2 regions of the Streptomyces sp. CA-179760 genome follow, and region 2 is predicted to be linked to the other one. Evidence: riboswitches for the same ligand, from Rfam matches in the RefSeq annotation. Region 2 holds a riboswitch; the other holds the start of a gene.
The links. Region 2 has a riboswitch for cobalamin ahead of ACQEV8_RS29495 (ribonucleoside-diphosphate reductase subunit alpha). Riboswitches for the same ligand answer to the same signal wherever they lie in the genome.
Positions count from the first base shown of each region.

Region 1: it holds a riboswitch for cobalamin, as region 2 does, so the genes downstream of both, ACQEV8_RS33670 ((2Fe-2S) ferredoxin domain-containing protein) here and ACQEV8_RS29495 (ribonucleoside-diphosphate reductase subunit alpha) in region 2, are expected to answer to the same signal.

Region 1 covers NZ_JBNJLZ010000001.1:7,383,793-7,387,581, forward strand. The annotation lists cobalamin riboswitch at 1-205, opposite strand, end outside; gene ACQEV8_RS33665 (ferric reductase-like transmembrane domain-containing protein) at 411-1,439, shown strand; cobalamin riboswitch at 1,422-1,610, shown strand; gene ACQEV8_RS33670 ((2Fe-2S) ferredoxin domain-containing protein) at 1,653-2,057, shown strand; gene metE (5-methyltetrahydropteroyltriglutamate--homocysteine S-methyltransferase) at 2,375-3,789, opposite strand, start outside.
Region 2 covers NZ_JBNJLZ010000001.1:6,457,649-6,461,437, reverse strand. The annotation lists gene mctP (monocarboxylate uptake permease MctP) at 1-1,330, shown strand, start outside; gene ACQEV8_RS29500 (GNAT family N-acetyltransferase) at 1,411-1,917, shown strand; cobalamin riboswitch at 1,970-2,098, shown strand; gene ACQEV8_RS29495 (ribonucleoside-diphosphate reductase subunit alpha) at 2,223-3,789, shown strand, end outside.

The sequences.
Region 1 (3,789 bases), 930 kb from region 2:
TCGGACTCGCGGGCACGTCCGCCGAAAGGGCGGACCCCTACTGGCCGTCTCTTCCCCGGCCCCGACGCGGGCCCAGTGACATGACGGCTTTCGTTCCCACTCACCGCTGCGGGACAGCCCCGGATTCGCACCGGGTTCCCTCTTGCGTCGCGCTACCGGGCGTCCGGACGGACGGGAGGCGCGAACCGACTGCGTGCATCAGCGTAGAGGCGCTCGTACCCCCGCGACAGGGGGCCTTCGACGGTTGTCCTGAATGTGCGGGCGAGTCAGAACCAGGAGGGCCCCGCCCACTCGTCGCGGCGACTCTGGCCGGATCCACCCTCGGTGATCACCGCGCCCTCGGCCAGACTTGTTGCCTCACGCAACATGGGCACCGTCCCTGCGGTGCCCTCGGTGCCCGGGAGGCCCTGATGCTGTCAGATGCCAGGTCGGACGAAGACGGGGCAGCGGCCCCGCCCGGACGGCAACGGCCTCCCGGTGACCGCGTCGCGCTGCGCGGCGACCTGCGATCCGCTCTGCCCGACGCCACCGCGGCGGCGGTGGTCACCGCGCTTGTCTTCGCGTTCCTTTACGCGCGCATGGAATCAGGTGCTTCGGACACCGTCGCGGTCATGCCCTTCATGGACGACCCCCGCACCTACTGGATGTACCTGCTCAGCCAGGCGTTCGGCTGGTCGGGGCTGCTGTGGGCCTGGGGCACGGTCGTGCTCGGTCTGCTGCTGTCGGGACCGCGCCCCACCCGGCTGCCGGTCTCCCGAAACGTACTGGAACGCTGGCACCGCACCACGAGCCTGACGACGATGGCGCTGATGTTCGCGCACGCGCTGATGTTCGCGGCCGAACTCGTGCGCTATGAAACGAAGCTGGCGTGGGCGGAACGTCTGTGGGTGGGCTTCGCGGACACCTTCGTGCCGGGCTGGTACGACTCCGGCACCGGCAAGATCGCCATCCCGCTCGGACAGGGTGCCCTGTACCTGGCGATTCCGCTGGGCCTGTTGTTCTACGTCCGGCACCGCATCGGAGCGAACGCCTGGCGACGGCTGCACCGTTTCGTGATCGTCGTGTATGTGCTGAGCGTGTGGCACTCGCTGCTGTACGGAACCAACGTCTGGTACGGGGAGTGGCCGCGCACCCTGCTGTGGCTGCTGCAACTGCCGGTAGCGCTGTTGCTGTTGCTCCGTCTGCTGAGACCGGCTCGGCGGGTCGAACGACTGGGATCCCCGGGCGGGCGCGGGGGCACGGCCCGGCCGGGGTGGTGGATGCGCATGGCGGGACGGGTCGTTGTCGGAGCCGTCGTCGTCGGACTTGTCCTCGTGGTGGTGTCGGGCCGTGACGGCGGACGCGACCGCCCGACCCATCCGCCCGCGACGGCCCCCACGCCCAGGAGACGGACTGACGGCCGGAACCGGACGGGCGGGAGGTGCCCTGGGATGGGATGATGGCCGGCGACAAGGCGACGGCGGAACGAGGAAGCCGGTGTGAATCCGGAGCGGTCCCGCCACTGTGATCGGCGAGCGAGTCCCGACAGGCCACTGCCCGGCAGCGGGTGGGAAGGCCGGGACGAGCATCGACCCGAGAGCCAGGAGACTCACGCGGTCGCCTCCTCGACGGACCACCGGGGCGGATCTCCCCGGAGAGAGGGACGGCACCGCATGCCCGCAACGCCGACCGGACGAACGACCGACGGCCCCAGGACCGCAACGGCGGCCGGCCCCGTGCCGTGCCGCATAGTCGTGTGCCGCGACTGCTGCTGCGGCACCCCGAAGGTGACCGGCATCGACCACGCGGCCCAGACGGCACGTCTGCGCGCCCAGGTGCCCGTACGGGTGTCCGCCTGCCTGGACGTCTGCGACCAGGCCAACGTCATCGTCGTCCAGCCCTCCGCGAAAGGCCGGGCCGCCGGCGCCCGGCCCGTCTGGCTGGGGCTGGTCAACGACCCGGACGCAACCGAGGACATCGCCGCCTGGGCGCGCGCCGGCGGACCGGGCGTCGCACCCCAGCCGGACATTCTCGACCTGTACACCTTCAGGCCACCGCGACGGCGTACGGCCTCCTGACGGTCTGGACGGAGAGCCGGAGAGAGGGCAGGAAGCGTGCGTGACGCCCGTGTTCAGCCGCGTCCGTCACCGCAGCCCTCACCAACAGGAAAGTAGGGGCCGGAGCTTCCAGTATTCGGATCGCGGTCCACTACGGGAGGACGGAGGATTCCGGTGCGTGTGCGTTCGGCGGCCATTCCGCACAGGGCATCAGCACATGTCGTGGCCCACACCGGCCGCCGATCTCGACCTGCAGCGGTTGCTGGTGCACCCTCCCCCCCGTCAGGGGCCGGGGAGGGAGGCGGGTCCTCCCTCCCCGGCCCTGCCGGGGCCTGGTCTCAGGATGCCGGGAGCTCCTCACGGACGGTGCGGGCGGCGGCGACCAGGTTCTCCAGGGAGGCCCGGGTCTCGGGCCAGCCGCGGGTCTTCAGACCGCAGTCCGGGTTGACCCACAGTCGCTCGGCCGGGATGGCCTTCAGCCCGGTGCGCAGCAGTGCGGCGGCCTCCTCGGTGCTCGGCACCCGCGGTGAGTGGATGTCGTAGACACCCGGGCCGGCCTCGCGCGGATAGCCGTGGGCTGCCAGCTCACGGGCTACCTGCATGTGGGAGCGTGCGGCCTCCAGGCTGATGACGTCGGCGTCGAGGTCGTCGATGGCCTGGACGATGTCGCCGAACTCGGCGTAGCACATGTGCGTGTGGATCTGCGTGTCCGGACGCACACCGGCGGTCGTGACCCGGAAGGCCTCCGTCGCCCATGCCAGATAGCCCGCGCGGTCGGCGGCCCGCAGGGGCAGCGTCTCGCGCAGGGCGGGCTCGTCGACCTGGATGACCGACGTCCCGGCCGCCTCCAGATCGGCCACCTCGTGGCGCAGGGCGAGGGCGACCTGGCGGGCGGTGTCGCCGAGGGGCTGGTCGTCGCGGACGAAGGACCAGGCGAGCATGGTGACCGGGCCGGTGAGCATGCCCTTGACCGGGCGGTGCGTGAGGGACTGGGCGTAGGTCGTCCAGCGGACAGTCATCGGCTCGGGGCGGGAGATGTCGCCGGCCAGGATCGGCGGGCGGACGTAGCGGGTGCCGTAGGACTGGACCCAGCCGTGCTGGGTGGCGAGGTAGCCGGTGAGCTGTTCGGCGAAGTACTGGACCATGTCGTTGCGTTCGGGCTCACCGTGCACCAGGACGTCCAGGCCGCTCTTCTCCTGGAAGGAGATCACTTCCTGGATCTCGGCCTTGATGCGCTCTTCGTAGCCGTCGGTGTCGATACGGCCCGCTCGCAGGTCGGCTCGGGCGGTGCGCAGCTCGCCGGTCTGCGGGAAGGAGCCGATCGTGGTGGTCGGCAGCAGCGGCAGTCCGAGGTGGGCGCGCTGGGCCGTGGCGCGTTCGGCGTACGGCTGGGAGCGGCGGGCGTCGGCCTCGGTGACGGCGGCGGCCCGGGCCCGTACGCCGGGGTCGTGCGTGATCGGCGAGCCGGCGCGGGAAGCGAGGTCGGCCCGGTTCGCGGCGAGTTCGGCGGTGATCGCGTCGGTGCCCTCGGCGATGCCGCGAGCGAGGGTGACGACCTCGGCGGTCTTCTGCCGGGCGAAGGCGAGCCAGCGCAGGAGCTGCGGCTCGATGTCCCGCTCCGCACCGGTGTCGAGTGGCACGTGGAGCAGAGAGCAGGAGGCCGAGACGTCGACTCGGTCGGCCAGGCCGAGCAGGGTGCCGAGGGTGGCCAGTGAGGCCGACAGTTCGTTGATCCAAATGTTGCGGCCGTTGA
Region 2 (3,789 bases):
CCCCCGCCTGTGGTCGGTGTCCCACAAGCACGGGTACGTGACGACGTCCGACTTCGTGCGCGGCCGCTTCGGTTCCAAGGGCCTGTCCCTGGCCGTGGCCGTCACCGGCATCCTCGCGACCATGCCGTACATCGCGCTCCAGCTCGTCGGCATCCAGGCCGTGCTGGACGTGATGGGCGTCGGCGGCGGCGAGGACACCAACTGGTTCATCAAGGACCTGCCGCTGCTGATCGCGTTCGGTGTGCTGGCGGCCTACACGTACTCCTCGGGCCTGCGTGCCCCGGCGCTGATCGCCTTCGTCAAGGACACTCTGATCTACATCGTCATCGCGGTGGCGATCATCTACATCCCGATCAAGCTGGGCGGTTTCGACGAGATCTTCGCCAAGGCGGGCGACGCGTACAGCCAGACCAACCCGGCGACGGGTGCGGCGCGCGGGGCGCTGGTGCCGCCGGAGGCGGGGCAGTGGACGTACGCCACGCTGGCGCTCGGCTCGGCGCTCGCGCTGTTCATGTACCCGCACTCGATCACGGCGACGCTGTCCTCGCGCAGCCGTGAGGTGATCCGCCGCAACACCACGATCCTGCCGTTGTACTCGTTGATGCTGGGCCTGCTCGCGCTGCTCGGCTTCATGGCGATCGCGGCCGGGATCAAGGTGCAGAACGGGCAGCTGGCGATTCCGCAGCTGTTCGAGACGATGTTCCCGGACTGGTTCGCGGGCGTGGCCTTCGCGGCGATCGGCATCGGAGCTCTCGTGCCGGCGGCCATCATGTCCATCGCGGCAGCGAACCTCTTCACCCGCAACATCTACAAGGACTTCATCAAGCCGGACGCCACGCCGGCGCAGGAGACCAAGGTCTCCAAGCTGGTCTCCCTGCTGGTGAAGGTGGGCGCGCTGGCCTTCGTCCTCACCATGGACAAGACCGTCGCCATCAACTTCCAGCTGCTCGGCGGCATCTGGATCCTGCAGACCTTCCCGGCCCTGGTCGGCGGCCTGTTCACCCGCTGGTTCCACCGCTGGGCGCTGCTCGCGGGCTGGGCGGTGGGCATGGTCTACGGCACGGCCGCCGCGTACGGGGTCGCCTCGCCGACGCAGAAGCACTTCGGCGGCTCCTCGAAGGAGATCCCCGGCATCGGTGAGATCGGCTACATCGGTCTCACGGCGTTCGTCCTGAACGTGGTGGTGACGGTGGTCCTCACCTTCGTCCTGAAGGCTCTGAAGGCCCCCGACGGCATCGACGAGACCAAGCCGGAGGACTACACGGCCGACGCGGGCGACCCGGGGGTCCAGGCGGAACTCCCGCCCGCCACCGCGGGCTCCGCCCACTAGAACCGACCGGGCACGTACATCCGCAGCGGGCCGCCGGTGATCAACCACACCGGCGGCCCGCTGTCGTACACACTCACGCCATGGACACCTTGATCCGGCGCGTGAAGCCCACCGAGTACGGCCCCCTCGGCGAGATGACGGCCCACGCCTATCTCGCCGACGGCCTCCTCGACTTCGGCGAGAGCGACGAGTACCTCCACGAACTGCGAGACGTCGCCGGACGGGCAGCCGCAGCCGACGTCCTGGTCGCCGTCGAGAACGACACCCTCCTCGGCGGCGTCACCTTCGTACCGTCCGGCGGCCCCATGGCCGACATAGCCGGCCCGGGAGAGGCCGAGATACGGATGCTCGCGGTCTCGCACGCCGCCCGCGGCCGCGGCACCGGCGAGGCCCTCGTAGGCGCCTGTGTCGACCGCGCACGGGCCACGCCCGGCTGCGTCCGCATCGTGCTGTCGACCCAGCGCACCATGCGCACAGCCCACCGCATCTACGAACGCCTGGGTTTCACCCGCACTCCCGAGCGCGACTGGAACCCGGTCCCGCACCTGGCGGACATCACTCTCCTCACCTACCAGTTGACGCTCTGAAACCAGCGCGACACAACATCTGGGGGTGCCACCGGAACCCGACACAAGATGTATGCTCGTGCTCGCTGTCGCCGCAGGGGAATCCGGTGCGAATCCGGAACTGTCCCGCAACGGTGTACCCATACGTGTTCGTACACGTATGGGCGTCAGTCCGAGGACCTGTCGACAGCGCGCACCGGCCGTCCGGCAGGTGCGCCCTGACGTCCGGGCCTCGTGGAATGGGCCGGTGGACGCGACGCCGTGTGCGCTCGTGTGCTGCCCCCTGCCCTGCGCGAGGCCCCTTGCCGAGCGAGGGAGAGCCCCACGTGACCATCGCGCCAGCCGAACCGGTCTCAGCTTCCGAAGAAGAGCACGACGGCCCCGGTGCCGCGCTGCTGCGGACCCTGACCGAGCTGACCGCCGATCTCCCCGACGCCGACCCCGGCCGGGTCGCCGCCGCCGCGTTGCGCGGCCGGTCCGCGCGGGCGGACGAGACGGAGCTGCGCGAGCTCGCGACGGAGTCGGCCGCCGGCCTCATCTCCGAGGACCCCGCCTACTCCCGGCTGGCCGCGCGGCTGCTGACGATCGGCATCCGCGCCGAGGCCGCCTCGCAGGGTGTCACCTCCTTCACCGAGTCCGTCGCGGTCGGCCACCGGGAGGGCCTGATCGCCGACCGGACCGCCGAGTTCGTGCGCCTGCACGCCGCCCGGCTGGACGCGCTGATCGACCGGGCCGCCGACGACCGCTTCGGCTATTTCGGCCTGCGGACCCTGCACAGCCGCTACCTGCTCCGCCACCCGATCACCCGCAAGGTCGTCGAGACGCCCCAGCACTTCATGCTGCGTGTCGCCGCCGGTCTCGCCGAGAACGACACGGCACAGTCCGTCGACGAGGTCGCCGCGCTCTACGGGCTCATGAGCCGCCTCGACTACCTCCCCTCCTCCCCCACCCTCTTCAACTCCGGCACCCGGCACCCCCAGATGTCGTCCTGCTACCTCCTCGACTCCCCCAAGGACGAGCTGGACTCGATCTACGACCGGTACCACCAGGTGGCGCGGCTGTCGAAGCACGCGGGCGGCATCGGACTGTCGTACTCCCGTATCCGTTCCCGCGGTTCGCTGATCCGGGGCACCAACGGCCACTCCAACGGCATCGTCCCGTTCCTGAAGACCCTCGACGCGTCGGTCGCCGCCGTGAACCAGGGCGGCCGCCGCAAGGGCGCGGCCGCGGTCTACCTGGAGACCTGGCACTCCGACATCGAGGAGTTCCTGGAACTGCGCGACAACACCGGCGAGGACGCCCGCCGTACCCACAACCTGAACCTCGCGCACTGGGTGCCGGACGAGTTCATGCGGCGGGTCAACGCCGACGGACAGTGGTCGCTGTTCTCCCCCTCGGACGTGCCCGAGCTGGTCGACCTGTTCGGCGAGGAGTTCGACGCCGCGTACCGGGCGGCCGAGGCGAAGGGCCTGGCGAAGAAGACCCTGCCGGCCCGTGAGCTGTACGGCCGCATGATGCGCGCCCTCGCGCAGACCGGCAACGGCTGGATGACCTTCAAGGACGCCTCTAACCGCACCGCCAACCAGACGGCCGAGCCGGGCCACGTCGTGCACTCCTCCAACCTCTGCACGGAGATCCTCGAGGTCACCGACGACGGGGAGACGGCGGTCTGCAACCTGGGCTCGGTCAACCTCGGCGCCTTCGTCGACCAGACCCGCGGGGACATCGACTGGGAGCGGCTGGACGAGACCGTCCGTACGGCCGTGACCTTCCTCGACCGGGTCGTGGACATCAACTTCTACCCGACCGAGCAGGCGGGCCGCTCCAACGCCCGCTGGCGTCCGGTCGGCCTCGGGGCCATGGGCCTGCAGGACGTCTTCTTCAAGCTGCGCC